DNA from 3 places in the Brevibacillus sp. NPDC003359 genome. Region 2 is predicted to be linked to each of the others. Evidence: riboswitches for the same ligand, from Rfam matches in the RefSeq annotation. Region 2 holds a riboswitch; each other region holds the start of a gene.
The links. A riboswitch is a leader RNA that binds a small molecule or an ion and turns the genes downstream of it on or off. The one in region 2 is predicted to bind cyclic di-AMP.
Positions count from the first base shown of each region.

Region 1: another riboswitch for cyclic di-AMP. It lies ahead of ACFYU8_RS21730 (C40 family peptidase); the one in region 2 lies ahead of ACFYU8_RS04345 (CAP domain-containing protein).
Region 3: another riboswitch for cyclic di-AMP. It lies ahead of ACFYU8_RS22160 (quaternary amine ABC transporter ATP-binding protein); the one in region 2 lies ahead of ACFYU8_RS04345 (CAP domain-containing protein).

Region 1 covers NZ_JBIAOR010000010.1:141,746-152,532, reverse strand. Annotated here, with positions in the region: gene liaF (cell wall-active antibiotics response protein LiaF) at 1-821, opposite strand, end outside; gene ACFYU8_RS21745 (class I SAM-dependent methyltransferase) at 836-1,414, opposite strand; gene ACFYU8_RS21740 (PspA/IM30 family protein) at 1,509-2,204, opposite strand; gene ACFYU8_RS21735 (LiaF transmembrane domain-containing protein) at 2,269-2,673, opposite strand; cyclic di-AMP (ydaO/yuaA leader) riboswitch at 2,993-3,132, shown strand; gene ACFYU8_RS21730 (C40 family peptidase) at 3,137-3,658, shown strand; gene ACFYU8_RS21725 (response regulator transcription factor) at 3,873-4,592, shown strand; gene ACFYU8_RS21720 (sensor histidine kinase) at 4,593-5,981, shown strand; gene ACFYU8_RS21715 (cytochrome P450) at 6,171-7,511, opposite strand; gene ACFYU8_RS21710 (biotin transporter BioY) at 7,622-8,185, opposite strand; gene ACFYU8_RS21705 (hypothetical protein) at 8,280-8,852, opposite strand; gene ACFYU8_RS21700 (hypothetical protein) at 8,949-9,314, shown strand; gene ACFYU8_RS21695 (vWA domain-containing protein) at 9,383-10,402, opposite strand; gene ACFYU8_RS21690 (AAA family ATPase) at 10,477-10,787, opposite strand, start outside.
Region 2 covers NZ_JBIAOR010000001.1:986,698-997,484, reverse strand. Annotated here, with positions in the region: gene ACFYU8_RS04365 (aminotransferase class I/II-fold pyridoxal phosphate-dependent enzyme) at 1-464, opposite strand, end outside; gene def (peptide deformylase) at 643-1,170, shown strand; gene ACFYU8_RS04355 (homoserine dehydrogenase) at 1,201-2,211, shown strand; gene ACFYU8_RS04350 (hypothetical protein) at 2,312-2,467, shown strand; gene ACFYU8_RS04345 (CAP domain-containing protein) at 2,532-3,290, opposite strand; cyclic di-AMP (ydaO/yuaA leader) riboswitch at 3,298-3,449, opposite strand; gene ACFYU8_RS04340 (rhodanese-like domain-containing protein) at 3,534-3,878, opposite strand; gene ACFYU8_RS04335 (cold-shock protein) at 4,309-4,512, shown strand; gene ACFYU8_RS04330 (hypothetical protein) at 4,658-5,125, opposite strand; gene ACFYU8_RS04325 (2-phosphosulfolactate phosphatase) at 5,240-5,980, shown strand; gene ACFYU8_RS04320 (catalase) at 6,061-7,650, shown strand; gene ACFYU8_RS04315 (TetR/AcrR family transcriptional regulator) at 7,797-8,372, shown strand; partial or broken gene ACFYU8_RS04310 (RCC1 domain-containing protein) at 8,433-9,545, shown strand; gene ACFYU8_RS04305 (BlaI/MecI/CopY family transcriptional regulator) at 10,698-10,787, shown strand, end outside.
Region 3 covers NZ_JBIAOR010000011.1:22,701-33,487, reverse strand. Annotated here, with positions in the region: gene kdpB (potassium-transporting ATPase subunit KdpB) at 1-254, opposite strand, end outside; gene ACFYU8_RS22180 (Na-translocating system protein MpsC family protein) at 422-790, shown strand; gene ACFYU8_RS22175 (hypothetical protein) at 846-1,256, opposite strand; gene ACFYU8_RS22170 (glycine betaine ABC transporter substrate-binding protein) at 1,276-2,211, opposite strand; gene ACFYU8_RS22165 (ABC transporter permease) at 2,208-3,047, opposite strand; gene ACFYU8_RS22160 (quaternary amine ABC transporter ATP-binding protein) at 3,031-4,257, opposite strand; cyclic di-AMP (ydaO/yuaA leader) riboswitch at 4,651-4,798, opposite strand; gene ACFYU8_RS22155 (PspC domain-containing protein) at 5,318-5,500, opposite strand; gene ACFYU8_RS22150 (glycoside hydrolase family protein) at 5,902-6,726, shown strand; gene ACFYU8_RS22145 (hypothetical protein) at 6,894-7,496, opposite strand; gene ACFYU8_RS22140 (copper ion binding protein) at 8,577-8,777, opposite strand; gene ACFYU8_RS22135 (heavy metal translocating P-type ATPase) at 8,844-10,787, opposite strand, start outside.

The DNA of each region.
Region 1 (10,787 bases), on a different contig from region 2:
TCATACTGATCAGAACGAAGCTTAACACTGCGATTGATACCTCCCTGACGGTGGCTTAGCACCTCCAGGTCACCAATACTCAATCCTGCCGTTACCGATATGGGTAGATCGACAGGCACATAAATCGTCACATCACCTACCCAGCCTTCTACGACAAGAACTGCTTCATCCCGCATCAACACTGCCCGGGAAAGATCAATCACAACATCCCCGATTCCATGCCAGACATGCAAGTGATTCAGTTCAAAACGGCCCGAGGTCAGGTGATAGTCTCCGATCAGAGAACTGCGGGAATCTTTTGGCAACATGTCGTCAGGTGATGAAGACATTCCTTCGTGATGAGGAATTTTGCCACCTACATGCTTCCATTTGTTCCAGCTGTCTATCCAAGGACGTTCCTCTGTTGAAACCTTCACGTCACTCGGAGCACTCGCATCACTTGTCAAAATCGTCTCAACAGTAGATGGAGTCCCTCTATCGCCCAATGGTTGATTCACACGGTGATCTCGTCGGCTGTTCTTGCCCCGAATCAACTGAAACCCAAAATAAATAAACACGATTGGCACTGCCACCTGGAACAAATCATCAATCCCGACGCGAAACCACATATCCATCGCGATGATAGCCCCCAGAGAAAATAGAATTCCTCCGCCAATCCGATTTTTCTGCCCCCACAAACGAAGGCCGAAATAAATAAGCACCATCGGCCACAGATCAAACAGACCGAACGAAATGATACCCAAACTGTCTAACAAAAGGCCGATTCCCGTAAAAATAATCAGGATACCAGCCAACATTTTGTGCAAACGGGACAGTTTCACAAAAGTCTCCTCTCTCACGCCCCATGCCGATCGTTTTCACTTTGACCATTACGACATGTATAGATGAATGCAGGCGGAATGTTCAGCAGGGTAAAGTCAGTCTCGACCCGGAGAAAACGTTCCTGCAACTCAGCTTGGAGTTGTAGCGAATATTGGAATGTAATAAATAGGCCCCCTGGCTTCAGTACAGATTGAACTTCATCCAGAATAGCTGCCCGCTGCTCTTGAGGAAAATTGGCGAATGGCAGACCTGAGATAATGGCATCTGCACCTGAAAGGTTCTGCTCCTCCAAGTAAGACCTAAGTTTAGTCGCTTCCTCCCTGATAGGAAGATCGGGAAAACGTGATTGAAGCATAGAGCGAAATTGGGAATCTCGTTCCACAAGCACGTACTGTGTGCCGGGACGCAGACGCTGATAGATCGTTTGGGTAAATGCCCCTGTACCAGGTCCCAGCTCCAAGATCACATCGGTCGAAGCCCAATCGACGCTTTTCAACATTTGCTCACATAAAAAACGAGAGCTGGGGATGATACTACCGACGCGTCCAGGCTCAGCGATAAACCGTCGCAAAAAGACCAAGAAGTCTTGCAAGAATCGTACCTCCTAGGGGAAAAGCAGCCTGATGTACACAGGCTGCCGAATTGACACAATCTATTCTACACCTAGTCCCCCAGTTCCTGTCGAATCAGGATTGTACTGGTTTGGCTACTGGTGTTTTTGCTTCATTAATCGATGCTTTGATGCTGGCAAGCTCTGCATCAAGATCATCCTTTTCCAGATCAGACAAAGCGTTCTCCCAAGCGCGGTTCGTTTGGCGCCATTGTCCACTCATTTGCGCTTCTGCTTCCATGCGCATGACTTTTTCTTCCATGCGGACGAAGCCACGGCCTGCGGACTGATTGCCAATACCGACAACTGCTTGATTGACTTGCTTTTGTGTCCGAGCTACTTGTGCACGTGCCATCAGTGTGAACTTTTTCGCACGCATTTTATAGAACTCTTCCTTCAGCTCTGCCAGCTTCTCGCGCATTTGTGTAGCTGCCTCGGATGCCGACAGGTAGAGAGTTTCATATTCCGCTGCACGGCCTTCGTACTGCTTCTTGTCAGCGAGTGCTCGACGAGCCAACTCGTCTTCTCCCTCAGTCAATGCGAGCTTGACTTGACGATCTCGTTTTCCGATCAGAGCATTGGCTTCATCCAATTGCTGGCGGAATTTCTTTTCCAGTGCAACCTGACGGGCAACCGCTACTTCAACTTGTCCGATTTCTACTTCCATGTCACGCATATATTGATTCAGCATCACTACCGGATCTTCCATCGAATCCAATGCATCATTCACCGAAGCTACTGTCAGGTCACGCAAGCGTTTAAAGATACTCATTATTTTTTCCTCCTCATCATATCACATCATATTGTTCATCCAAAAGACTCTTGCGACATAGGCGTTATTGTGGGCGTCTTCTTACATCTCTCTCCCAAGCGTCCAGCGTATCTTCCTTTAATACTTTTTGGGCCCATTCACGCTCCCAAGTAGGTGGCGCTTGTTTGGGTTCTGGACTGGGACGCAGTAAGCGATATCCCAGATAAATCACCCCAATGGCCAGAAGCGCGTGAAACAGTAGGTCAAGCTTGCCAATCAACATCAGGAACCCGAATAGGAAGACTAGGATTCCCCAAAAGCGTGAACCGGTTTGTCCCATGATCTTTTTGGCACCGTATATCATGATCACGCCGGGAATGATGAACCCGAGCAAATCACCGATATCGATCCCCACCAGATCCAGAAGAACCAACCCACCGACTAGCAGCAGAACCAGCCCGAGTAGAACTTTGCCAGACCGTTCGCTCATTTCTCGCTTACCTCCATTCGTTTTGCATGTGGTGCTTGTGGAACGTTATGCCCTTATTGTAGCCCTCGGTATAGGCTTCCCATAACGGGCGTGCGGTTGGTTTTTCCCTCCGTCCTTGGACGGAGACAATTTCCTGCCCTAATCGGACGAGCTGTCCCACAAGGCAGCACAAGCTCACGTCGAAAGAAATCTTGCACTGTCGAATGAAAACGTTACAGCATTTGACGGTATTTTTGTGACGAATATGTGAACGAACAGATGAAAAAGAAGGAAAAAAAGGACTGGCGTAGAATCTTCGTAAGAGTGCGTGTAAAAAAACATCGAAAAATAGCCTAATTCCGCTTGGCGGAAACGGGGGAACCACGTTTTTGGGGTGAATGGTTGCTACTCCTAGCAGCCTAGGGCGTCCTTTCGACCGAACCCTTCAGCTAACCTCGTAGGCTCACGAAAGGAGCAGTTTCTTTTGCGCAAGGTGGTTTTATCTTTATTTATGGCTGGATTGCTTGCTATGGGGGCAGGCGCTGCACATGCTGCTGAGGAGAATTCTCTGGGTGAAGTAGTCAGCGACTTGTACGGTACCCCTTACAAATCTTCCGGCACGTCCAAAAAGGGCTTTGACTGCTCCGGTTTCACGCGCTACGTATTTGATGCGTTAGGTGTAGACCTACCTCACAATTCTGCTTCCCAGTACGAATTAGGTACAGAGGTAGCCAGAAAAGATTTGCAGCCAGGCGATCTCGTGTTCTTCAATACGAACGGTCGCAGCATTTCTCACGTGGGTATCTACATTGGAGACGGCACATTCGTGCACTCGGAATCTGGTCATGGAGTCGTCAACACCAAGTTGAACGATCCATACTACTGGAGCAAGCGTTATGTAGGCGCCAAGCGTCTCGGCGTTCCTGTTCTAGCGAAAGCAGAAATTCCGAAAAAAGAAAAAGCGGTGCAAGCTGCATCGTTGCCGGAAAAACCAGCTCAAAAATAGTCGTTCGGCAAAATAATAAAAGCCAGGGACACAACGTCTCTGGCTTTTTCTGACGAAATTTAGTACCTGGTCTAAAGAGGTACCCTTACATATTAGAACATCTTAATAACTTACGGGGTTTCTTCCCCTGATCTGGTCAAACCATGTTATGATAGACAAGACCCATTCTTTGAATGGTATTCCTTATTAATAGAAGTAACTGGGGGTTGTTCCGGTGAAAGATCACATTTTAATTGTCGATGACAATCTGGAGATTATTGAACTGCTAGAAGACATTTTGGAGAACGAGGGCTTCACCGTTTCCTCCGCGGAGAGCGGAGAAGATGCACTCTCTTTGCTCAGTCAAGGAGAGCGTCCTAACCTGATCCTTTTGGATATTATGATGCCCAACATGAGTGGCTACGAGCTCTGTTCGCAGATTCGCCGTGAGTGGGATTTGCCTATATTGTTTCTCAGTGCAAAAGGAAAAGCGGTAGATAAGGTAGTCGGCTTCGAAATCGGCGCAGATGACTACATCACGAAGCCTTTTGATACAGAAGAACTGCTCGCTCGTATTCGTGCCCACTTGCGCCGCTATGAGCGCATTCGCAAACATACCGAAGAACAGCCTGAGAAGGAAACAGCCTCTTCTCCGATTACCGTTTTGAAATTCAAGGACCTGGAAATTCATAAAGAAACGTACTCCGTTTATGTATGCAATCAAAAGATCGAGCTCTCTACGAAAGAATTTCAACTGCTCACATTCCTCGCAGAAAATGCAGGCATTGTCTTTACAAGAGAGCAAATCTATGACCGTGTCTGGGGATATGGTTATGGCTCGCTCAATACAGTGACCGTCCATATCAAAAACCTTCGTGAAAAGTTGGAAACAGAGCGTCAGTTCATTAAAACACAATGGGGGACAGGCTACGTATTTATCGGGGAGAAGCTTTAAATGAGCTTACGTAATAAAATTTTTCTCTCCTTCATTGCCTTGATCACACTCAACATCTTGTTGTTCAAATTTGTTTTTCAAGACATTATTGTCGGTCAACTCAAAAATGATCGCCATAATCAGTACCAGGCTGAGAAGGAAGCCGCAGAGAAGGTCATGCTCAATCAACTGCTTCTCGTCAGTAATTTCAAGGACCCGGTAGAACGCTTGGAGCTTGATAAGCAGTTGCCAGACGACGTGATGTACCGCATGCTCGTAAAGGATGCCCACGGAAACACCATCTACAGCAAAACGTCACGCGCCTATAATTTGAAAATGCCTTCTTCCTCCCCATCAAACCGCGGCGAATCTGCCAAGCAAAATGACCTCAAAGTGGTAGCTGAGTACCATTTTCAGCAGGAGCCACCTCGTACAGGGGAGATCGTTGTTTATTTCTACACAGATGATTACGACATGATGGCTACCACAGGGGTTTCCATGATGCTTTGGTTTATTTACGGAAGCATTAGTCTGGTGGGATTGGTCCTGCTCGCTTTGTTTGTTCGCTGGATATTGCGGCCCGTGAACGAATTATCGCGCGTCACCCAAGAAATCCAGGAAGGGAAACGGCTGGTGACATTTACGTATCGCTCGCATGATGAGTTTGGACAACTTTTTCGGTATTTCGGGGATATGGTGGACGAGCTTCGATTAGCGGAAGAAAGACAGGCTGAAATGATTGCTTCGATCGCCCACGACTTCCGCACACCTCTCACCACGATCAAAGGGTATGCGTCCTATATCGGCTCCGGTCGTGTGTCGGATATGACCAAAATACAGAAACAGATGAGTAAAATCGAGATAAAAACGACTGACTTGGAAAAGCTTCTGGATGAGTTACAGGACTTCACCACCCAGAGCTCCGAAGTCCGACTCAATATTAACCGTATTCATGTCAAAAGCTTCTTGAGAGGAATCATTGAGGACTATTTGCCAAGAATCAAAGAGGCAGGCTTCACCTTTCACTGGAAGCTGCGTATCTCCAATGAACTGCACATCGAAGCGGATGAGACCAAGCTGCGCCGAGTCATGGAAAACTTGTTGAACAACGCCATTCACTACAACAAACCGGATGGCTCCATTTACCTTACTTGTGATCAGCGAGAAGGACATGTCCTTTTTACTGTGATCGACAAAGGAGAAGGAATCTCCTCGGAAGACTTGCCGAAGATTTTCACCAAGTTTTATCGGGCGGAAAAATCACGGAATCGCAACAGTGGCGGTACAGGCTTAGGCTTAACGATTTGCAAGAGCATCGTCCGTCTTCATGGCGGAGATTTGATGGTAAACAGTGAATTGGGAATGGGAAGCAGTTTCTCCTTCACCATCCCCTTCTTCCACCAAGGGTAGCTTGAAAAAGCTACCTTTTTTTATATAGATTTATTCTCAGTTAATTATTTCTTTATATTTTACTAGTAAAATAATTTTTGTAAGCATGTTGCTTTCAGTGATAAATAACCCCCAGTTCGGTATCTGACACAATCGGCGAAACCGTATTGATAAGATGCCTCTTTTTTTGTCCTCAATTTCCATTTTTTTCTATCTCTTTTCTAGTCGCATCGGCAATCCATTCTTGGGACGCAAAGTGACCAGCGGCTCGGGCTCCACTGCCTGATTCGGATCAGCCAGTCGCAGTCGATATCGCTGCGCGATCGTCGCCAATAGCAAAGCTGCCTCCATCAAAGCAAAGTTATTCCCGATACAGACACGTGGACCGCCGCCAAACGGGAAATAAGCATATGCTGGATTTCTTTTTAAGAGATCGCTGTCAAAGCGCTCTGGAATGAATTGTTCAGGCTGCTCATAATAGCGTGGGTTACGGTGCATGACATATTGGCTCATCATCAGTGTTTCACCAGGCTTGTACGTGTGACCGCCGATCTCAACCTCTTCTACCACTTCCCGATTAATCGTCCAGGCTGCCGGATAGAGCCTCAGCGTTTCCTGTACAATGAGATTCGTATACTTCAGCTGGGAAAGATCCTCGACTGTGGGCAGCTTTTCACACAACACCGTTGACAGCTCGTCATGCAGCTTTTTTTCCACCTCGGGATAAGTAGCCAGTAAATAAAAAATCCACGACATGGTATTCGCAGTCGTCTCATGACCAGCTACAAAGATGGTCATGACCTCGTCGCGCACCTGCTCGTCTGTCATTCCTTGCCCATCATCTTCATCACGTGCAGCCAGTAGCATCTCTAGCAAGTCCTTGTGCTCTTCTCCTTCGCTATTACGACGAGCCTCGATCAAGGAGTAGATCGTTTTATCCAACAGCTCACTCGACTCTAGGAACTCCCGATTGCTCTTGGTAGGTACGGATAAAGGAATGTCGATAAAAGAGGAGCCTTTGTTCGCCACGTATTTCAACCCGACATCGATGGCATGTCCAATTTGATCGGCACCTTCCTTGACCGTTTTGCCGAACATGGTCTCCGTAATGATCGCAAGGGTTACTTTCATCATGTCCGAGTGAATATCGCGCAGCTCTCCGGTTTTCCAATCCGACATGAGATCAACTGCTTGCCGGACCATCACCTCTCCGTAGCTGGCGATACGTTCTCGATGAAAAGCTGGCTGCATAAGCCTCCGTTGTCGCAGATGCTTTTTTCCCTCACTAGTGAGAATTCCATCCCCAACGACAGGTCGCGCAGATTGTAATGCTTTCCCTTTACGAAAATGCGCTTGCTTGTTGACCAAGATCTCTTTGATGTGATCCGGATTCGTTAACAAGTAAACATGACGGGAAGGACCAAAGCGAAAATGGACGACTTCCCCATGTTCTTCTACTGCCTCGCGGATGAACTGAAGCGGCGAGCGGCGAAATGCCATCAAGTTTCCTGAGATCGGAAGGCCTTTTGGACCGGTGATCGTGATATTCATGCGTCTCCTCCTTTTTACATGCAAAATCCTACCGATAGTATCCGGCACGATAAGGAGATTATGCGAAAAAAAGCCACCCGAACTTCGGATGGCTTACGAAATCATTTTGATTATCGTGTAACAGGTTGATCTGCGCGCAACAGACGAGAAACAATCAGTCGCTCGCGTACCTTGATGCCAATTAGAGACGCCAAAACTGCTTTGATAACCCCTACAACGAGGAAAGGCGTTACACCAAAAGCGACAGCTTTATCCCATGGAATGTCCATGACGTATTTGAGCTGTACCATACCAAAAGCGAGTGCGACAAACATGCCAATGATATTAGCGATGATGGCATTTTTCAGGTTGAATCTTGTTTTCTCCAAGTAAAGTCCGGTCACATAAGCGGTTGCAATAAACCCAAATATGTACCCGCCGGATTTGCCAACCAATATTTGCAATCCGCCTTTTGCCTCGCTGAACACAGGCAACCCGACTGCACCGAGCAAAACGTAAATAACCAAAGCCAGTGTCCCGTATCGCCTTCCCAAAATGGTCGCTGTCAGTCCTACTGCTAGCGTCTGCGCAGTAATCGGAATCATCGGCAAGGGAATCGTCACCTGCGACAATACCGCTGTCATTGCAGCAAAGATGGCAGAGAGCAACAGCCATCTCAAGCGTTCGTTTCTCATGCGTACTAACCTCCGTTTTGTTAACTAAAAATAATATAAGGTTAACAAAATAATAATACGCATCTGCCCTTTTGTAAATCCCCGTTCTGTTCGCTTACCTTATTGCTTGTTGATCCATGTATAGCTGCAGCTTTTGTAGTGACTGAACCGTATGATCGATTAATTCGTTCAGGTCATCGATGTTGCCTTCATCAATTTTTCGATGAAAGTCCAGCGTCACCTGGTTGGTTATTTGCTTCGGCGGCCACTCAATTCGATGCTCCTCTAGCTTAGCTGATACTTTCTGTGTAATATATGGACGCTGCCCCCATATGTCATTGAGAATCGATGTGATTTCTCTCGCGTCTGCGGGCACATCTGTGTAATTTTCCATCTGCAAGTAAAACTGGATGCAAATCGTACATCCGATATGATCTGTCAACGGTTGTTCTAGCTGCTCGGCTGCAATATCAGCTAACTGGGTACGAAGCTGCATCTCAGCACGGACAGCAGCAGTATGATCAAGTTGATCAGCCAACTTGAACTCGATCTGAAATAGTCGATGGAATGTAGCCATATCCATGGCATCCGAACGGTTCGTAATCGTGATTGCCCCTTCGAAGTCTCGGTCGTATACTGCGCCTTCCAACACAACCCTGATATTGTCAAAAACAAGCGGATGAAACATCTCGCGCCCTCCTTTTCCCACGCAATCGGGCCCTTTCTATTTACAGTATATAGCATGCCTGCTTTCTCCTTGTTTTGCAAGCAGACCGACTTCCCCATGGCGGCGCCTCCAGGAGAGTGGTACCATGAGATTGATCCAACCTTTGAGGTGACAGCCATGTTTTTAATCGGAATTCTAATCGTTGTTGCAATCCTTGGTGAAATTATTCATCGTTTGAATCCATGGAAAAAGCCAGAACCGGCCTATGAGGATCTCGTCGCCCAAATCAAACAGACGGACTGGTACCAAGAGTTGTCTCTTGATCAGGCGTGTCGTTACGTTCTGGACAACGATCCGCATGTCCAAGCCTATTATGCGAGTACGTATGAAGCCAAACGTCTCCTTACACAGGAAGGCTTTCAATTGGGGCTGATTGATTACGTCAAGCAGGAAGCTGAAAAGCGCGCGGATAAACTGCGCTGACATGCGAAAAAGCAAAGGCTTCCAGTGATTACACTCGAAGCCTTTGCTATAAAATGATTCATGAAAAACTACAAATACCGAGCGATGATCCGAACGAGCCTTGCAGGAAACTCCTGTAAATTTGTAATATCCAAAAATCTTTCATTCCCATAGATTTCACTAATCACATCTTTGTCTTGGCCTATTGCAGCTGCAAGTAATGTAATTCCTCTCCGTTCATACTCCTGTATGGTCTGCTGTATATCTTTCACAGCATAACTTCCCGTATAATCGTCCATTGCCTTAGGTTGTCCGTCACTTATGCTAATCAACAGTTTTGTCTTTTGGGGGGAGACGGCTAACCGTTCTGCCATTATTCTAAGAGCCATTCCATCGCGATTATTACTTCTGGCATGCATCCTCATTAACCTAAAGCGATCATTGGTATCCGCTTTATCAAAGTCGGCATATGCAAAGATCGACATTTGCTCCAACTTGGATGCATCCGCAGTATCCCCGTAGATCAAAATGGGAATCTGACAAAGTTGACAATATTCATACACCGCAATTACTGCTCGTTTTGCTGCTTCTAATCTACCGTAAGCTGACATCGATGCGGATTCATCAACCCTTAGACCAACTACAAGAGACGGGGATTCAGTTGGAGGACATTTCTTGGAAAAATACCTGTAATCCCTGTAAGCAACGCTGTCAGCTTGAAATTTGCTGCCATAGTAACGATTCCTCGCAAACTCAGAAGACACCTCATGCTCCAAGTACGGAAGTGTCTTTCTGGCAATCTCTTGTACGATGGGCATGAGTCCTTTGCTTAGATGGACATATTCCTGTTGATTTTCCTGATCGTAGTCTGGGCGATGAACAATGAGTTTTACTTTTTTATGAATAGAATGGGAAATAACCTCTCTTGCATCTTGATTCAGCTTTTTACGGAAAGCACGCTCCTTTAGTTTCGCTTCCTCTGACGACGATTCCAGATTTGCCTGATGATATTTCGGAGAACCATTTTCCCCCAAACCCGAACTGTCCATAGGGGTAGAATCATCAGAGACATGGGAAGAGCTATTGTCACTATCAGCAGATTTTTTCAATGCGATTCCTTTTTCCTCTAGACGATTGTCTTTGCTAAAACCAGTGTCGTCTATATCTCCCCATGTCCTGATCTCTATGGCATCGTTAGATTTTCGTTTTTTTTTCCTTCAATCTGGGCTTCTTCCAAGCTGGCAAACAAGCCATGATTGTTAAGTGCTTCTTCCAAAAGTTTTATTTCCTCGGAATCGGTTGTTATCTTGTAGATGACCTTATGATAAAGGGATTCTTTTGCGGAAGCTCCTGTGGCAATCGCATCTGCCCAGTAAAAAAATGAACGCATTCCAGCCACGCCCTTGATCGCATTGGCCCGGGCTGTTTTGTCTAAAATGATAATCATATCTGCTAGTATTCCTAGCACCTTTTCATTCTGAAAGCCGGTTTTGG
Region 2 (10,787 bases):
AAGGTAAGCTCGTAGTTTTCCCAGTTTTTGTCCGGGATGATGACACTGTCACCACTGTCAGCGAACAAATCCGATACGATACTCAGGCCATGCGTCAGAGCGTTTGTAACGATTGGGTTACTAATTGTATGATTTGCCAGTGCAGGCTGTTCTTCGATCATTTTTTTACGCCATGCTGCACGTAGCTCAGGTTTTCCTGCAGGGGGTGCATATTCGTAAATATCTTTTGGCTGGTAAGCAGATAGGTTATCCTGGATGACTTTGAGATGCATCGGTTGACCGTTTTCCAGTGCAATCCCGATGGTTGCGTTGTACTTTTTCGCTTTTGTTTTCGCTTCTGCCGACTGGCTGAGAATGCCCTCTTTTGGGAAATAAATCAGCTTGGCGATATCGGACAGCATTTCATACACGTGCGGGTTTTCTCGTTGGATGGTTTCGTTCAGCGTTGATGCCAATGAATGCATGGTAGCCTCCCTTTTCAATTACAAACATCTATCTTTACCAATAAAGATAGCGTATCTACATGCATTTGTCACCCATACCCAGCCGGATATTTCAGATTTTGCAAGGTTCCTTTTGACAGGGAGGACCTGATTTGCTACCTTGAAATCGAAAACTGAGTGATGCGGGAGGGAGAAGGAAATGGCAGAACGCATAATCGTTCGCCTGGGTGACCCTATCTTGCGTGAAACTTCAAAAAGAGTACCATCCATTACTCCGCAGGTTGAAAAGATTTTGGATGATATGGCCCAAACAATTTACGCTGCGAAAGGTCGTGCAGGCTTGTCTGCGATCCAAATTGGCATTCCGAAACGTTTAGTTGTGATGGATTGCGGTAGCGGCTTGATTGAACTGATCAATCCGGTGTTGATTGAAAAATCAGGTGAGCAGGTAGGGCAAGAGGCTTGTCTTTCGATACCGGGTGTCTTTGGAATCGTTCATAGGGCGAATTATGTCAAAGTTCAGACGTTGGACCGCCAAGGAAAAACCATGACAATCGAAGCCGAGGATTTCCTTGCTCGGTGCATTCAGCACGAGATGGATCATTTGGAAGGAATTTTGTTTATTGATCATACGGAAGAGCTCTTCTCAGCAAAAACAGGAAAGAAACTGAACCGCAAAGATATGCACCGGATACAGGGTGAAAGTAGAAAAAAATGGTGGAAATAATCAGAGCATATACAGCAAGGAGAATGACTCATGAAGCGTTGGAATATTATGTTAACAGGCTTTGGAACAGTAGGACAGCAGGTAGCTAGACTGCTGGAGCAGCGTCGGGAGCGGTACCGCGAGCAATATCAAGCGGATGTCAGACTCGTGGGAGTCGTTCGTTCAACTTCCGGCCTCTATGATGAGAACGGAATCGATTCAGGAAAATGGGAAGACTATTCGCATACAAAACAAACATGGAATCCATCATGGGACGCACTGGATTTTATCAAGTCAGCTCAAGCAGATGTACTCATCGAGGCAGGTCCATCTGAAAAAGAGGGAGGACCCGGTCTGACTTATATTCGGTATGCATTGGAGAATGCTATGCATGCGATCGCGATTTCAAAAGGGGCACTTGTAGTCGATTATGCTGGCTTAGCCGCTCTAGCCAAAAAACATGGCGTCGCGTTGAAAATTAGTGGAGCAACAGCAGCGGCTCTGCCGACGATCGATCTATTGCAGTATAACTTGGCAGGCTGTGAAGTGAAACGAGTCGAAGGCATATTTACAGGCACGACGAACTTCGTGCTCACAAAAATGATGGAAGAGGGGCTCACCTGTGCGGAAGCAGTCGAGCTTGCTCAGAAGATGGGGATTGCCGAACCAGACCCTTCTTATGATATCGATGGTTGGGATACAGCTTCGAAGCTCACGATCCTTGCAAACGCCGCTTTTGGCGCGCAAGTAAATCTGCCCGATATCACACGCGCAAGTATCCGCGAAATACCATCCGTACAAATCGAGACGTGGAAAAAGCAAGCAAAGATTCCCAAGCTGATCGGAATCATCCAAAAGGAAGCGAATGGCACGCTTTCTGTAGCAGTTGAGCTTTGTGCAATGGATTATACCCATCCATTTGCATCTGTATCAGGTACGACAAAAGCTATACGGGTAGAAACAGATGTCATGGGGGATTTAATGGTTGTTGGAGGAAAATCAGATCCTGTCGCGGCAGCAGCGGCTGCCCTTAAAGACCTTGAACATATCATTAGCAAATAGGCTAATTTGCATGAGCTTCCAGTGTTCCTTAGGAATGAGTCGTTTACAACCGCGAGCATACTAGTGATGCACCACAAAAAACGGCGAGGGGGCCATACGGATGAATCAGTCGTCTGATGTCAATGCCGAGCTGCAGCAAGTATCTGCTTACCCAACCAAGCAAAAAATGCATCAAAAAAATGTCGCTTTGGTAAATGAGCAGGATAGCTGCTGTTGTTCCCCCAAAAAGCAGGCATCTGAAGCACAGCAGGAATAACGCCTACACGAAAAAGCCGGGTCTCGATTAAGAGACACCGGCTTTTCGTTTCATGCAATGCGTTTTATCCGATAAATTCTTGTACCCAGTAGCCATTTGTGAAGCCTACACCAATTTTTGTGAACGCAGGGTTCATAATGTTTTGGCGGTGACCTTCACTATTCATCCATTGTTGCATAACTTCTTGTGGACTCTGTTGACCCATGGCGATATTCTCACCTGCAGTCGAGTACTGAATGCCATACTGCTTCATCATGTCAAATGGGGAACCGTACGTTGGGCTGTTGTGGTCAAAATAGTTGTTAGCAGACATATCTTGTGCTTTTGCCAATGCTACTTTGGACAGTGCTGCATCCATTTGGACAGGCTTGAGACCTGCTTTTGCACGTTCTTGGTTCACCAAATCCGCGACTTGTTTAGCAAAATCAACAGCTTTCCCTTGTTCCACTTGATTTACTGGAGCGGCAGGTTGAGTGACGGTTTTGCTAGGTTGCGCTGGTGCAGCTTGAACTGGTGCTTGTTGTACGGGTGCTGGTTGAAAAGATCCTAGTTGTAAATATGTAGCTTGCCTTTGCTTAACAGGTTGCATCGGCTGTACTGCTTGTGGCTGGCCAGGGACAAAGCCTTGCTTTTGGAAAAAGTTATAGAACTGTTGTGCATTTGGTGCTTTTTGGAATTGTCCCATATTTTGACCTGCATTGAATTGGAATTGTCCGTTCTTCAATGGGCAGTTAGATGCTGCGGAAGCAGAAGAAGCAAACCCTGTCAAAGCCAAGCCCAGGCCAAGAGTCATCGCGATTGTAACAGAACCAAAACGTTTCATAAAACAAATCTCTCCTTTTTTTTGCCTACGAGGTTAGTTGTCGGATTCGGGTTGAGGAAACAACCCTACGCCAATTCGGCGATTCACCCCATGTGGAATTGCTCATCCACAAAAAGTCCCCCGCACTTCCTTTTCAGAAAGTCTCGGCTTATTTCGTTTGGCATGAACAACGATATCAGACAATCCCAATCGAAATAAAGGAGTAATATATGGCAAATAGCTAGAATCACTGATAAATTAGGCTCATTTCGCTTCGTTTGATTGTTCCTTCCATGCGGTTAAGCCGCCTTCCAATGCATTTGCTTGAAAACCATGCTCACGAAGAAGAGCGGCAGCTTTTTGAGCTTTGTTACCTGTTGTACATACGGTAACAATCTGCACATTATGCGCAAGTTTTTCGGTTTCTTCATCGAATGGCTTGTCCTGTTCTTTCATTAGAATATAGGGAACGTTTCGGGTCGATGCATTTTCGTGAACGAGGCTGCCGGTGATAAATTTCTCGACGTCGCGAACGTCCAATAATAGTACAGGCACTTTCTTTTCAAGCATTTCTGATAATTGAATCGTTGTCAAAGTTTGATTTTGCAAATGAAATCCCTCCCAATGCTATTGTAACAGAGTATCGCCTTCCCAGTATAAGGGTGAACGGTTGCTTTTATTGGACAACCATGGTAGAATGAGATTGCTACTTGAAAAATTGATACCTAATCATTCATCGAGGTGTTTGTATGCTGATGGATAACATTTTTGAATCCCCGATTCACACTGGCGCGGTCATCGGAGCCGCAAGGATGGAAGAGAGGAAGGGCTTTCATTGTTTTAGGTTTTCAAAAGGTTTAGTTTTTAATTTTGCAGTTCCGTCCTATGACATTCGTATATTTACTGAGTAGGTAAAATTCACATATCATGAAGGCGTATCATAGCACATGATCTGGTATTCCTTCATGATATGTGAGCTTTATTTGCTTCGGTAAATATGACTAGCATATTCAAATTGAATTTTTGGAGGTTTTTTTTAATGCAAACGAACGGAACAGTAAAATGGTTTAACGCAGAAAAAGGTTTCGGTTTCATTCAAGTAGAAGGCGGAGACGATGTATTCGTTCACTTCAGCGCAATCCAAGGTGACGGTTTCAAAACTTTGGACGAAGGTCAAAAAGTTCAATTCAACATCGTTCAAGGCAACCGTGGCCCACAAGCTGAGAACGTAGTAAAACTGTAAGTCTCCTGCTAAAAAGAAACTGTCCTTTCGAGGGCAGTTTCTTTTTGTTAGGTAATGATAGGGTTTTTCTAGCCGTTCAATAAAGGAAGAAAATAAGGAACTATGGCGCCACACCATAATTCCTTATTCCCAATTTGTTAACATACTACGGGCAAGTTTCGAGTTCAATCGTCTGAAATTGGCTATCTAGCACTGTTAGGCCATCCACTTGTCCGCCGCCAATTGAGGTGCGGCCGTATGTGGTGAGAAGAACGTTTTGATTGTTGCGGGCTACAGTAAGGCGTACCTCATAATGGAAGGAAGCAGGTATCGCCGCATTAAATACAGTGCGAGTGTTTGCTGGGAGAACTTGCGTAACGTCTACTAATGTACTGACTGGATTTGTTTGAGTAACAGCATTACCCCAGTTCAATACTTGTACGCGTACTTCCACGCCTCGGTCGAATAGATTGACGATGTCAAGGTGAGCTGTAAGCGCAACATTGAGATTATTTTGCAAAATACCAGTTGTTCTTACAAGTGTTTCTCTGTGAGGTTTGCGATGCTTGTGATCCTTGTGATCCTCGTGATGCTCATGGTGCTCATGATGCTCTTCGTATTCTTTTTCCGTCATCTTGATCACTCCAATTTGGATATATACTAGTGGGACAATAATACGATATTGTTTCTTGTATGAATTTGTAACGGCGAACGTAAGGGGACGAGTAACTATTTTTGATAGAGGACGGTGGGGGTTTTGGGAGATACGCCTGTATGCAATCAATTAGACTATACGGCTCGCTTTGAATGGGGCTACGAAGGAGTGGAGCACGTCGGGGCCGTATCGGATATGATCGTCATCATTGATGTGCTCTCTTTTAGTACATGTGTCGATATCGTAACGGGACGTGGGGGAATCGTCTATCCTTATCAGATTAAGGATGCGTCCGCTGTGGAGTTTGCCAAACAAAAAGCAGCACTGCTCGCTGGAAAACGGGGAGAGCCAATTTCGCTTTCACCTGCTTGTCTGAAAACGGTACCAATGGGAAGTAGGGTGGTGTTACCCTCCCCAAACGGATCGACCTGTACCGTATTGGCAAAGAAATCAGGGGCGAAGGTCATCGCAGCGTGCTTGCGAAATGCGCCAGCTGTCGCCAGATACATACAGCAGCATAAAGGGACCGTAACGGTCATTGCTTGTGGTGAACGGTGGGGAAATGGAGCATTGCGACCCGCTATCGAGGACATGATTGCAGCAGGTTCTTTACTTCACGAATTGGAGGGATATCGCTTGTCACCAGAGGCCGAAATCGCGGTGGCAACCTTTCGATCGGCCCAAGATCATATTCCCTTTTACTTGCAAAAATGTGCGTCAGGCCAAGAACTGATCAGCATGGGGTATCCGGAAGATGTCGCACTTGCAGCACAATGGAATCAAAGTTCCACTGTCCCAGTCTTAAACGATGATTTTGCTTACGAAGCCATTTAGTCTTCTCGCATAAAGAATCCCTCATTCGGTAACCATGGTTATGAATCACACATGAGAAAAACTGGACAGGGAGGATTCATATGGATGACAACAGCAAGTCCATCAACCAGTCAGAAGAAAATATCCTGACGAATCGCCAAGGCCATCCGATCACAGACAACCAGAACTTGCGAACAGTAGGGAATCGCGGGCCAACCGTTCTGGAGAATTACGATTTTCTGGAAAAAATCACACATTTTGATCGGGAGAAAACACCTGAGCGTGTCGTGCATAGCCGTGGTGCAGGAGCGCATGGCTATTTTGAAGCGTATGGAACCGTAGGAAATGAGCCGATTTCTACGTACACGAGGGCAAAGTTGTTTTCGGAGCGTGGGAAAAAAACGCCTGTGTTTGTGCGGTTTTCTACGGTTATTCATGGGACACATTCGCCCGAGACATTGCGCGATCCACGCGGGTTTGCAGTGAAGTTTTATACAGAGGACGGGAACTGGGACCTTGTTGGCAACAACCTCAAAGTTTTTTTCATTCGGGATGCGATGAAGTTTCCTGATCTCGTACATGCGTTCAAGCCTGATCCAGTGACAAACATTCAAGACGTGGAACGGATCTTTGACTTTATCTCAAACACACCTGAGGCCATGCATATGATCACGTTTTTGTTCTCTCCGTGGGGAATACCAGCGAACTATCGGCAAATGCAAGGCTCTGGCGTAAACACGTACAAATGGGTAAATAACGAAGGAAAAGCAGTCCTGGTCAAATACCATTGGCAGCCGTTAGCGCAAGGAATTAAGAATCTGACACAAAAACAGGCGGAAGAGATCCAAGGCAAAAACTTCAATCATGCGACGCAGGATTTGTATGAAGCGATCGAGCGAGAAGAATATCCGGAGTGGGAAATGTGCGTTCAGATCATGAGTGATGACGACCACCCTGAGCTCGATTTTGATCCCCTTGATCCAACGAAAATATGGCCCGAAGATCAATTCCCGTTTCTTCCTGTAGGCAAAATGGCATTGAACAAAAACCCTGATAACTATTTTGCAGAGGTCGAGCAAGCAGCTTTCGGGACAGGTGTTTTAGTGGATGGACTTGATTTCTCCGATGACAAGCTACTGCAAGGAAGGACCTTCTCTTACTCGGATACGCAGCGTTATCGGGTTGGCGCTAACTATTTGCAGCTTCCGGTAAACGCTCCCAAAAAGCATGTAGCTACCAACCAGGAAGGCGGTCAAATGCTGTATCGAGTAGATCGGACGCAGCGGCATATTAACTATGAGCCATCGACGATTGGCGGTTTGCAGGAAGCCAAGCAAGCAGCTCCTGATCATCAGCCAGAAGTGGAAGGGAAGGTCGTCCGTCAAAAGATTGATCGCACCAGCGATTTCAAACAGGCGGGAGAACGTTATCGCCTCTTGGAGGATTGGGAACGAGAAGACCTGATTGCCAATCTGACGGATGCACTCCTCTCCTGTGACCCGCGCATTCAAGAGAAAATGCTCGGATACTTCTCTCAATGTGACGAAGAGTACGGAAAGCGCTTGAAGGCTGGAGTCGCACAGGGCAATGGCGGTAACAGTCAGGGGATGGGTGGACCTATGGGCGCAACGAATCCAGGAGCGGCTGTCAAAGAAGCCGAACAGAAGTCTCATCCGTCCAAGCCTTACTGATGACGCGAGTGAACAAGCAAGATGGAATGAACAGTGGAGCTTTGCCGAATCCATGGTAAAGCTCTTTTTTGTATCCGGTTGCATTTTTACCTAACAATCAGTAGGCTAAAACGTATGGGATCGATTTGCCAAAGGAGACGTTATTCATGTCGAAAGATAATAAAACACATCAGCATATTGTAGAAGCAGCCTTTCAATTATTCGCGGAGCATGGGATTGAAAAGACGAGCCTGACGATGATTGCTGCAGAAGTAGGGATCACGAAGCCGGCAATCTACTACCACTTTGCATCAAAGGATGCGCTGCTCGATTATTTGTTTGATCAACTATTTGGAAATTATACATTTTCTCATTTTTTCACGGTTACGGATTTTACAGCTGACAATTTCGTGGAACTCCTTATCGAAAATGGGTTGAAGCTATTACCGAGCGAGGAAGAGGATTATGTCTTTTTACGTGTCTTCAATCAATTTCTGCTGTCTGTCAGCCAAAAAGAGAAGTACCGTGACAAGCTACGTGTGATGCAAGAAGATTTTTTGCAGGGCTTTACCTCATTGTTGGAGCGCGGGATAGAGTTAGGTATTGTCACACCTGATCGAGTCATAGCAAAAGCTCATATTCTAGCACTTGTCGTTGATAATATCAGTAATTACATGCTGATGGGGATTGAGCTTGATCAGAGGGATATCTGGGCTGAAACAGTGAGAAGCGTGTTAAAGTAATCGAAAAAACAGTAACGCAATTCGAATCGCTAGCGTCTTACAATTGTTTACATTAAAACGATGGCGAGGAGATTCATGATGATACAAAGAGAGAAATGGGTAGCACTGCTGAGCTACACCGCGGTATTCTCCTTATTGACGACGGGTGGGGTCGTTGCTGCATCCCCTGCGAAAACAGTTTCCCAAAAGGTAGAAGCAACTGCTGGCGCTAACAGCAATATCGACGTGAGGTTGCAGGCTTGCAGTCAAAATGATTCGATAGCGGAAGCTTCGGCCACAACGATGAAGTCCTGGAAACCATTTGAGAATAAGCCCGTCATGGAAGGGATTACTGCCATTGCAACAGGCATCATTTTTGATGAAGCAGGCTATGGATGGAGACCAGGTATTTCGTATGCCTTCACTGAGGGTGGGCAAGTGTGGAAATGGGGCTATCAATCTGACGAGAAGTATGAACCACACAAGCTAGACGGGATCAAAGGTGCGAAGCAAGTCACAACGGATTATGTCCTTACGGGCGCTGGCGAAGTATGGCAGATCGATGAGAAGAAAGCACCAGAAAAACTTGCCGGTCTGGATAAAATCAAAAACATTCAGCAGCTCGATCTTCATGAAGGCGTACTCTTTTTACTAAAAGATGATGGTACCGTACTGAAATGGGAAAAAGGAGCGAAAGCAGCAGAGAAGCTGACGAAGCCCTCAAATATTCGCGCCATGTATAGCTCTGCTTTTTCCTTGTTTGCAGTAGATGATCAAGGGAAGCTGCTCTATCTCGATGGCAAATCGGGAGAGCTGAACACAGAAAATGTACAGGTAATAGATATCCCAGGGAAAATCAAACAGGTAGCCGTCGATTATACGGATCGCGCCTTGATCCAAACTGAAAAAGGCGAAGTGTATAGCTATAACACAAAAGAAAATGAAAAAGCAGTGCGAGCCGCTCATGCAGATGGTGCCACGCGGATGGCAGTTGGCGGAGAAGGAATGTACTTGATCGTAAAAGCGGACGGAACTGTTTGGGGCTGGGGACATAATACGCTTGGAATGCTCGGTGCGAATCTGGAAAATGAGCTCGAGGAGCCTGTCAAACTAGCAGGTCTTTCTGATATCACAGACGTACAAGCGGGCACAGATCATGTGATTGCTCTGGACAAAAAAGGAAACGTCTATTCATTTGGCAGCAATATGACAGGACAGCTGGGTCGAATCCCTGTTACTTTTGACAAATGGACAGAATTGGGCGAATTACGTGATGTAAAACAGGTTGTAACAGAGCTGGATAAGCCGTATTTCGTACGTAATGATGGTACTGTATGGAGCTTCGGTGTGGATCGAGTGCCATATGAAGTGAAAGGACCTAAGAAAGTAAAAACAATGGATAGCATTCTGAATTCCCCCGTTACCTTGAATGAGAATGGACAAATCCAGGTGTGGACCAGTGAATTTAGCAGTTGTGAAACATTGGCGTTGCCTTCTCGCATCAAGGATTTCGTTGGTGGAGAGGAGCATCTCATACTGCGTACGGAAGATGACCAATTCCTGACGGTGGAATTCAGTTATGATTCCGCAGAACGCGGGGGCGTATATGTCATCACGAACTTACACCCACAAAAAGTGGAAACCCTCAAAATCGATTCAAAAATGGCTGCGGATGTGACCAAGCTTTATGCCAATCTTTATACGTTTTTTGCTGTGACGAAAAATGGTCAAGTATTGTACGCAGAACGGAAGAATGATGAACCGTTCACTTCATTTGCGCAGATAGCTGGTTTAGAAGGAATTCGGGAGCTTGCACCTGAGTATTTTGTCCGTTATACAAAGGATATCGCATCAGTTTGGGCCATCGATGACGCAGGTAAGGTTCTGGAGATTCAGGTTTACCCAGAAAGTGAAGCGAATGACGCAGGAGCCATCAAAGTGAAGCTGGAACCCAAAACAGAAGAAGGAATTGCTATGTTGAGTGGACGTTTGCGGATAACCAAGGATGGGCAAATCTTCGAACACGAGTGGGAACCGCTTAAAAAACAAAAAGTTGCTGCACCTGTTAGACTGATTTCCTCTTTGTATGACTATGCGATTGAAGGACCAGGCTCGCATTATCATGTGCTGGTCACCGAAGATGATAAGATCGTATTGATTGGCGATAATCCATACGGAAAAGGTACGCTTCAACCAGATAAGGTCAGACAATAATAGCACGGAAGAAACGGCACAGTGGGACATTCATTTTCCACTGTGCCTCTTTTTTTATCATTTTTAGAAAGGGTGGAAAAAGATGGTTGGCAGTTTAGATTTACATTTGTAAATCTAAGAGGTGATGACGCGATGAGCAACATTCCGAAAATATCGGAGGCTGAGTGGGAAATCATGAAGGTGATCTGGCGAGATCATCCAGCGACAGCGGAGCAAATCATT
Region 3 (10,787 bases), on a different contig from region 2:
GCTTGTGCTTTCCCGCGGCCTTCCGCCAATGCCTCAGCGAAATTCGCGAACAACACCGTGAATAATAAAACGGAAAAGACAACTGTATTCCACCCTACTTGATCCTCCGTACCAAAATACTTCGGAAACAACAGCATCAGCAAAATCAGAATCGTCCCGAGCTCTACGACAAACAGCACAGGATTCGACTTCATGACCAGCGGATTCAGCTTGCGAAAACTATCAAGCAGGGCCTTTCCTATCAATTGTTTCATAGCTCCTCCACATGCAATAACGCATAGATCAAATAGAGAAAAATACCAACAGCAAAAATGGAGACGATCACCACAGGAATGTTTTCCCCCTCTTTTTTCGTAGGTTGACAGCCCCAAGACGGCTGAGTAATATTAGGCACAATGATAAATTATGGGAGGTATGGCGTTTGGCCATCTCTAACAAAAAAAAGCTGGAAGCCGAAATCAGCGAAGCATTCATAAAATTTCAGCGCGAACTGATAGGTCGAGGTCCGCAGGAAGCCAAGACCTACATCGTTGGTGATATGGTCATCGCAAGGTTCAAAGGCGTTCTTACCGTCGAAGAAAAGCATCTGTCCAGTCACGATAAAGGTCGCCGCATCGTCAAAGAAATGCGCGAGATTCTCCGTGAAATGTACAGCGAAGAGTCGGAAGAAATCGTAGAAAAGCTGACAAGCTGCAAGGTTCTATCGAGTCATAGCGACATCAGCACGAAAATGGGTGAACGGATCGAGGTTTATGTATTGGACAAGGACCTCGAAAAGATATTGGGCTAATTTTACGAAATGCGGCTCCGCCTTATTTGCAGGCGGAGCCTTTTCTATTCCCCTCTTACCCACTCATCTGTTCAGCCAACCAGCCGTAGCCTTTATACCCGGGCTGACTCACGATGACGTGATTCGCCCCAAGCGCCTTGTATAACAGTGCGTTCCGATGCTCCTGGGTCATCACAAAAATGCGGCAGGTTCCCAGCTGTTTGAACAGGGTAAGGAAGTCGCGACCCTCCACCCACTCATCGGGAAAGATGTAGACGGAATGATAAAGCAGCAATGATTCCTGATCGCGGTAGTACTCATCAAATGAAATGGGCAAAAAACGCTGAATCGTCTTGTCTCCAGGCCCTGCTGTCAATGAAAAGGCACCAGGATTTCTTCCCCAAAAAGCAGGTAAACTGTCGCAGCATAGTGTCTGGACAAAAGAAGTGAATGCTTCCCCCTTGCCAATTACGAGATAATGCTTCATAGCAACGCCTCCCTTTCCCTTATTGGAGATCCTCGATGGACGAGATGTTCATGTACGAAGGAACCACGAGTCCAATTTTGGTTCCTTCGAGATTCGGACCCAAATCCTCGATTTTCCCACCGAATTTTTTCAAATAACTCGCATCTGTAGACGGCAGCCAAGACGCAACCATTCCATCTACATCCCCAATGGCCACTCCTGCCCACATCGGTCCAGTCTGCACCTGGCTCAATTCGACTTCATACCCCAGCTTCTGCTCCAGCACATGCTCTACAACGTGCGTACTGGCAATCTCAGAATCCCATGCTACATAGGCCAGAGTCAGCTTCGCTTTTTGGACAGGCTGGATGCCATCCACCCATTTCGCTACTTTGGCTTCGTTGTTTTTTACCCATTCCGCAGCGGCCACTTCTGGTTCTTTTCCATCAATCATTTGGACCATGACCGACTCCATATCGGCTGGCTCCCACCAGAACTTATCCAGAAATTGATAGGCAGCAGGCTGATCCTCTTTCAGCCCTTTGCGCACGATGGTATGGATTTGTTCCGCTCCACCAAAGCCGTTCATCGGGTCCGCCAAATATTTCAAATCCATCTTTTTAAACATCCAATGCGGCGTCCAGCCCGTAATGATAATCGGTTCCTTCGCTTCGTACGCCTTGATCAAAGTCGCTGTCATTGCTGCATCGGAGCCTTCGACGAGCTGCCATTTATCCAATCCGTACAGGTTCATGACTTCCTCTGTCTTCACCATCGAGCCTGATCCTGCGTCGATTCCGATGATTTTATAGTCGAGTTTTTCTCCTATTGCGTTATCCGACGTCTCAGAAGAAATAGGACCGATCACCGTAGCTGTCGGTATTTGTGTGCTTGTGCTTTGACTGGAGCAGCCTGCCAGCCAAGTGGTAGCTCCCATCATCACTGCCAATAAAGCTGGAACCATTTTGTTCATCATGTGTTTCTCTCCTTTTTTCCTGCATGTTGAGTAAGCCGATCCAGGACGATAGCGATGATCACGATGGATAGCCCCGCCTCGAATCCTCTTCCTATGTCCACTTGTGATACGGCACGATACACGTCTGCTCCCAAGCCTTTCGCCCCGATCATGGCCGCTATGACCACCATCGACAGAGCGAGCATGATGCACTGATTGACTCCCGCCAAGATCGTCGATTTCGCATACGGCAGTTGTACTTTCACGAGCTTTTGCCAGCCAGTTGAGCCAAAGGCGTCCGCCGCTTCCTCCATTTCTGCTGGTACCTGACGTATGCCTAAGTTCGTGAGACGCACGATTGGCGGCAGAGCAAAAATAACGGAGGCAATGACTCCCGGCACCTCGCCCAAGCCAAAGAAAAAGATCGCGGGAATCAAGTAAACGAACGCTGGCATCGTCTGCATCAAATCCAGTACTGGCGTAACCAGATTGCGAAACGTATCGTGTCTCGCGCAAAGAATGCCCACCGGAATCCCGACGGCGATCGAAATCATGGTGGAAGTAAGGACGAGTCCCAATGTCTCCATCGTTTCATCCCAGTATCCCAAGTTGTGGATGAGGGAAAGCCCGATAACCGTAAAGACCATGGACGCTCTCCCTGAAAAAACCCACGCGGCGGCTCCTAGCAACAAGATGAGAATCAGCGAAGGTATCTCTGCCAAAACCGTGGAACAGTAAGTCACCATCGTAGAAATGACGATAGACACCGGATCAAACAATACCCCTTTGTACTGGCCCAGCACCTCCACGAACCCTTCCACCCATTGGCCAATCGGCAGCTTAGGCACGGTGTCCATCACTCATCACCTCTGCTCTCTGGTGCTCTTGGACATTGACTTTGCCTACCAGTCCGCCTAGCACGGCTCCTTTTACAATGACACCCAACAAACGCTGTTGTTCGCCCACTACCGCAATCGGGACGTGCAGGTCTGCCATCATCGGGAACAAACTGTGCAGGCGTGCGTCAGGTGAAACGGTAGGGAGATCGGTTTTCATGATCGTCAAAAGCGAATCCCCTGTACCGATTGCGAGTGATACGTCATACGCCGTAATCAGGCCGAGAAGTGTGCGCTTTTTGTCCACGACGTACAAGCTGGACACGCCGTTATCCATCATGAGTTGCAGCGCCACTCGCGCCCCTTTGTCAGGCGTGATTGCTTCTGCCCGTTTCATCACATTTTCAGCAACGAGCACCCTGGACAGGTCGGCATCCTCGACGAACTTCCGCACGAACTCATCCGCTGGGTCTGCCATGATTTCTTCCGGGCGGCCGATCTGGATGATCTGCCCGTCTTTCATAAAGGCAATCCGATCGCCCAGTCGCAACGCCTCGTGCAAGTCATGTGTAATGAACAAGATCGTCTTTTTCATCGTCATCTGAAGCTCCAGCAGCTCATCCTGCATATCTTTTCGAATGAGCGGGTCCAGTGCACTGAACGCTTCGTCCATCAAGAGAATGTCTGGATTATTAGCCAACGCCCGCGCCAATCCGACCCGCTGGCGCATACCTCCGCTCAATTGATCCGGGTACGCATTTTCCCACTCGGTTAATCCAACGAGAGCGAGCGCTTCCCGTGCTTTTTCTTGCCGGAGCCCTGGCGGTACTTGTTGAATCTCCAAGCCAAACTCGACGTTTTCCCGTACCGTCCGCTGTGGAAACAAGGCGAAATTTTGGAAAACCATCCCGAGCTTCTTCCTCCGCACCTCACGCAAAGCCGTTGCCTTCATATCCACGATCTCTTCCCCATCGATCTCGATGCTTCCGCTCGTTGGGTCAATCAGTCGATTGCAAAGTCGGATTAAGGTTGATTTGCCACTGCCGGACAGACCCATGATGACGAAGATTTCACCTTCCTCGACTTCAAAGCTAACCTGATTTACACCGATAGACTGGCCGGTTTGCTTGTAAATTTGTTCTTTCGCGCGTCCTTCCGCCAGCAGCTTCAAGGCTAACTCGGGCTGCTTGCCGAATACTTTTGTCAGTTGATGGACTTTCATTTTGGGCATGGTATCCCTCATCTTTCGTTTTTTCGTGAATGAAAAAAGCCCGCGAAGTTTCCACACTCCAGCAAAACCAAGCATGCACGCTTGATTTTTACTCGTGTTGAAAATCCGCAGGCTTACGTAATACCTGGCGTCCGTTTTCAGGACTCCCTGTACTCTGTCTTCCTGATTTCGATTGTCAGCGGTTTATGTCTTACCGACTGCCTCCCCGTGATCCACATCATTTCGTTCACGTCTGTATCGCGTAAGCTGCTTGTCGGTATTTCCATAAAAAATAGGCCGATGCAGGCTTTTTCTCCAGAACAAAGGTCCCAAAGAAAAAGCCTGCATCGGCCTATCACACGCCCGCAAGGAATGTCCTTGTTGCGCATTATATGCCTAGACTTTATCTATCCATGACCTTCCCTGCTTTGGCCGACGAGGTTAGCTGACGGGTAGGATGGCAGAGAAGACTTTTCCTCATCCCTCCTGATCACTCAGGATTAACCCCAAAAAGATTGGTTCCCCCGCTTCCGAGAATCTCGGAACTAGGCCGTATGTGTTTTGTTGCTTATTTGATCGTGATTGTGATTTGATTATACGCTCGCTTCCAGTTATTGTGAACGTTCGTTTAACTTCATTTTAAACCGATTATGGCTTTCTTTATGAGGCGGATTGGATTAGCTGGTGGTTGCTCATTCAATCAAGATATTAGTGCCGTATACTCGCTGTTTTGGTGGGGAGGAAACAGGAGAAAACGCTCAGCTTCTTGGAACACCTGCTGGGAAGCATGTGGTGCCCGGCTCCGTGAAAAAAAGCGAAACCGCGTCCAAAGTGGTCCACTCAAGATGTGTCTCAGAGGTGGACGCTAAAGGCAGTTTCTCTTTTTTTCACTGCGCCTCGGTAGGTGTGTCCAAAGATCTTCGCTTATTTCTCCTGTTTCCTCTACGAGCTATTGAGTTTCTACATGCTTTTTTGAAGACTTCTTGAATGCCTCTTTCAAGTTGTAGAACAACGCCGCTTGGGAAGAAGAACATTACACCGGCTTACAATAAATTTAAAATCATAATGCTAAATATGACCTTTACAATCGTCTATCTTCTTCGAGAATATTCCCTAAAATTATATACACAATATTTAAAACAGGGATCAAAACAATAAAAATAAGTCTCACAATCAATGAAGAGATACCAAAAAAATCTGCAATACCACCACAAACACCTAAAATAGATTTGTCAGTAGAAGATCTTTTCAACTGTCTCCTCATTAATTAATCTCCTAACATTTAATTTGAATATTCATTCATTATTTGGTGTCAGATAAACTAAGTGTAGTATCATAATCATCATTTCCTACATTAAAATAAAGTTTCGCCGTAGCTGATACAGGTGGTAGAGGTAGACTAAATGTATAAGTAAAATCCATTTGACTATAAGCATATTTCGAACTAGTTTCTTTTGCTCTGTGTATAGTCACAGTAGGAGTAGTAAAAGTTCCTCCAATTACGGCAACAGTCGGATTATAAGCTTTTGATATGAAATCATTATCTTTACCTTTTACAATAGTATAGTCATTGTAGTAAGAATAATTGACAGTTCCTGTAGCCCAGTAAGACTCAACTGTGTAACTCCCAGGACAATATCCGAAAAAATATTAGAGTGTACCAGATTGGATACATTTCAGACATTAGACGGCCTTTACCAATATGCGGGTCTAGTGAAAGATGTAAAAATTCAAGTGTTGCTTTACGATACGATTTTGAAATACGCTCGTGAGCATGGAACTCCTGTTTATCTTGCCCGCGCACTTTTCCAAAAATATTTGATTAAGCGTAAAGACTTAGCTCGACGGGAACAGTCCTACAACGAAGGAAAAGAGCTAGTGCACTACTTGCATTACCTCCATGAAAATGATCAGGTAATTGCTCTCTACCGACTGGGATTACAAGCGTTTAGCTTGAAATTTTATGGAGATCCTTATGGGTATCCAACAGTTGGATGGGGACATTTGATTACAAAGACTAAAACATATACTAAAAATACAACAGGTAATCCAAATGATTCTCTTCTATCCCAAGCACAAGCTGATGCTCTATCAAACTCTTTAAATCTAGGTTATACTTCACCAATTTCTCAGTCTAAGGCAAATACTTTTTTTGCTGATGATACTGCAAGTGCTGTAGCGGCAGTAAATAAATTAGTACTTCCTACAGGTTGTCAATTTACACAATCTCAGTTTGATGCACTTGTTTCGCTCACTTTTAATGGAGGTCCTGGGGTGCTAAAAACCCCAGATGTAAAAGCTATGCTTGCCTATACGTTTATATATCCTTTTATTGGCCCACTTACACCAGCTGAAAGTGATACTTGTTCAAAATTAGTCAGCAAAGCATTTTCATATGATAAAAATTTAAAAGCAAGAAGAAATGAAGAAGCAACTTTATTTTGTAAAGGCATGCCATATACTCACAAATATCCAGTATATACACTATAGTTTAATCGTTTTACGACATAAACAAGAAAGGTCAGCCTTTAGGCTGACCTTTCTTGTTTTAAAAATTATATTCACAGGCATTTTCAGAATCGCTTATAGGATATCCTTACCTTCCTCGATATTTTCTATTCTATTAGCACAGAACTTATTACATAACCTTAATTCATTTAATCAGTAATTTTTTTAAGCTCAAAAATAGTTGCCTCTGATAACAAGATAAGCCTATCGTTATTAACAACAAAAAAACTTACACTTACAGGTATGCTCATTTTTGTAGAAGGGTCACTTATATCTATTACTTTTACTACATCATTTTCATTTAAGTCTGGGATATGTATTTTATATAATCTATAAAAAGAGAGAGAGTTATAGCATGTCGCTGTAATCTCATATAATGGATTTTTTAGTTCATATTGATATTTCTTATAGTTTTTAAGTCCATTTGATGAAAAAAAGTCTTTTTTGATTATAATTTCATCTCCAATAAATTTTTGCCCTGTTGGATATTCAGAAGCATCATTATATGAATTTGCAAATCCTAAAAGCTTCTCAACTTTCCAAGTTCCATAGAAATATTTTTCAGTTTCACTATCCAAATTTATATTTTCTGCATTAAGACAATATTCGGATGTGTTTTTTGGAATAATAGACTCATCCGTTTCAGGTTTAGGCTCACTAGAAGTATTTGGATTTGATGTCATTTCAACATTTCCACAAGCCGATGCTAGCATCAACATTATCATAATACAAACCAATAATATTTTTTTCATATTTCACACTCTTTTTTATTTTTTTGATTGTGTCACAATCTCTTCAGACATCATATGGCTATTTACTGCGTATAATTTTTTTGCGGTGATAGTAGGATTCAATATGCCAAAACACTGCCGTACGCACTTCATTTGCGTATTTTGAAAAGCTTACCATTAAGCCATTATTGCTTGGCTTTGCCCAAAAGCTCTCCATTGGAGCGTTATCCCAACAGTTCCCTTTCTGGCCTATGGAACACCGATAGCTAAACATCCTTTGATAATCGTTTGAGCACTATCGGCTCACTACGTTTATTATATTCACCTGTTATGACGTTTTGGCATACAAAAAGTTCCAGGGATTTTTCCCTAAATATTTTCGGGTTCTCAAGCTCCGTCTCTGCTATTCCTTCGCATTAATTCGCTTCTGCTTAGACGCATCCATACCCTATTTTGTTTCGAAAGAAGATTGAAAAACACTCTCAGCATCTTCTTAGCATTAGTAAATCCCACATTTTACGGGGTCCCGATAATAGGCATTATGCTAACTAACGTCCGAATCCTCAAATTCGGGCGTTTTTGGCCGTTTTCCGCGATTATCATTTTGGGGGCTGGAGAAAAATCCTTCGAAATGTCCTCCCAACGTGGACAAACGGAATTTTCGGGGTGAAAAGTACGATCTCTCGTTATCTCGCGTTTACTTCGTTTTTCGTGTGTTGATTGAGTATGGGAAGATCGGTAATTACGCGCAACCCCAGGTTGTTAATCGCTACTTCCCCATTGAATCTCCTCAAGGATTTGCTTTCGATACAAACTCAGCAGCCCCCCAGTCCTAGCGCCTCTGGAGCCCACCCCAGCTCCGAAATGAATGGCGGGGGTTTTCAGCTTTTACCACATACAAAAACGTTGTAACGTTTTCAGTTTTGAAGCGCTCCCGACATTCATTTCGGAGCTGACAGTCTAACTCCTTGCGGGGCGTAGGCCGAAGCGTAGACTGGAAATGGGCTTCTTCCCCTCCCCTACAGCCACTTTTACCACAACACCAAAAAGCTCCCGCCTCAATGAATCAGGCAGGAGCTTTGCTTTTCAAAGGTACGATGATTAAACGACGTCGTAGCCTTGGTCTTCGATTGCTTCTTTTACTGCATCGAGAGTCAGGTTGCTCTCGTTGTAGGAAACATCAACCTTTTTATCAGCCAAGTGCACTTTGCCTTCTGCACCCAATTCTTTCAATGTATTCTCGATGCGCGCTACGCATTTGTTGCAAGACATACCTTCTACGTTCAATGTGATATTTGTCATGATCAATCTCTCCTTAGATTTTTATAGTGTATGAGTAAGGCGGACAAAGCCGCTTGTTACTGTTGGTTACAGCTTTACTCGTTGCAGTCTCAGTGCGTTGAGTACGACGGACACAGAGCTGAAGGCCATTGCGGCTCCGGCCAGCCATGGAGCGAGGAAGCCGATTGCGGCAATTGGGATGCCCAATGTGTTGTAGGCCAATGCCCAGAACAGGTTTTGCTTGATGTTGCGGATGGTGCGTTTGCTCATCTCGATAGCGTCTGCCACACTGGTCAGTTCGCCGCGCATCAGGGTAATATCGGCTGCTTCCATCGCCACATCTGTACCTGTACCGATTGCCATACCGACGTCAGCGGTAGCGAGTGCGGGAGCATCGTTGATACCATCGCCGACCATCGCGACTTTTTTGCCTTGTTCTTGCAGTTTTTTTACTTCTGCGGCTTTACCTTCGGGCAGGACTTCTGCGATGACGTGATCGATTCCTGCTTCACGGGCAATGGCCTCGGCAGTTTGACGGTTGTCACCCGTCATCATGATCACAGTCAATCCCATCGCTTTCATGCGCTGAACAGCTTGCTTGGAGGTTGGTTTGATCGTATCCGCTACGGCAATCAAGCCAGCGAGCTTACCTTCGACGACTGCGAGCATCGCCGTTTTACCGGAGCGCTCCAGTGCCAGCATGGTATCAGACACTGATTGGTAAGAGATTTGATGTTTTTCCAGCAAGCGGCGGGTACCGACGAGTACTTCTTTGCCAGCAACCGTTGCCCGGATACCGAAACCAGGAATGGCTTCAAACGAATCGGTATCAGTCAAGGTGATTCCTTTATCCGCAATACCGCGAACGATGGCTTGAGCCAATGGGTGCTCGGAATTTTTCTCAGCGGCACCGACCAAAGAGAGCAGCTCTTGTTCTTCGATATCGATAGCAATGACGTCTGTCAGTTCTGGCTCGCCTTTGGTTACGGTCCCTGTTTTATCGAGGACAATCGTATCCAGATGGTGAGCAGTCTCCAGATGCTCCCCGCCTTTGAACAGGATGCCCAGCTCAGCTGCGCGTCCAGAACCAGCCATGATCGAGGTCGGTGTAGCCAAACCGAGGGCGCATGGGCAAGCGATTACGAGTACAGCAATTGCTTTCTCCAAAGCCTCACCGAAGTTACCAGGTATAACGAAGAAGTACCAGATTAAGAAGGTAAGAATAGCAATTCCTACTACGATTGGGACGAAAATCCCGGAGATGCTGTCAGCTACACGTTGAATCGGTGCTTTTGTTCCTTGTGCTTCTTCCACTACTTTAATAATTTGCGCCAGAGCCGTTTCTTTTCCTACCTTGGTTGCCTGGACTTTCAAGAAGCCGTTTTTGTTCAAGGTGGCGCCGATGACGGTATCGCCTGCGGCTTTATCCACCGGAATACTTTCACCAGTCAGCATGGATTCATCAACTGCGGACTGTCCTTCCATGACGATACCATCGACAGGGACTTTGTCGCCCGGCTTCACATGAACGATGTCACCCAATCTCACTTCTTCTACAGGAATGGTCATTTCTTCGCCATTGCGTACAACTACTGCTGTCTTTGCTTGCAAGCCCATCAGCTTGCGGATCGCTTCCGAAGAGCGTCCCTTCGCTTTCATCTCAAACAATTTGCCCAACACGATCAAGGTGATCAATACCGCACTCGTTTCAAAGTACAGCTCGAGCATATGACCGCCGTGACCGCCAATGGAGTCAATCGCTACCCACAGGCTGTAGAAATAGGCAGCCGAGGTACCGAGGGCGACCAGCACATCCATGTTGGCACTCTTGTTGCGAAGGGCTTTGAAAGCTCCTACGTAAAACTGTGCGCCGATGATGAATTGTACCGGTGTTGCCAACGCAAGCTGTACCCACGGATTCATCAAGATTTCAGGCAGCCAGATAAACGAGGTGAAGGAAAAGTGACTCACCATCGACCAGAGCAGCGGGAGCGACAGAATCGCGGAAATCCAAAACTTGCGGGTATGACG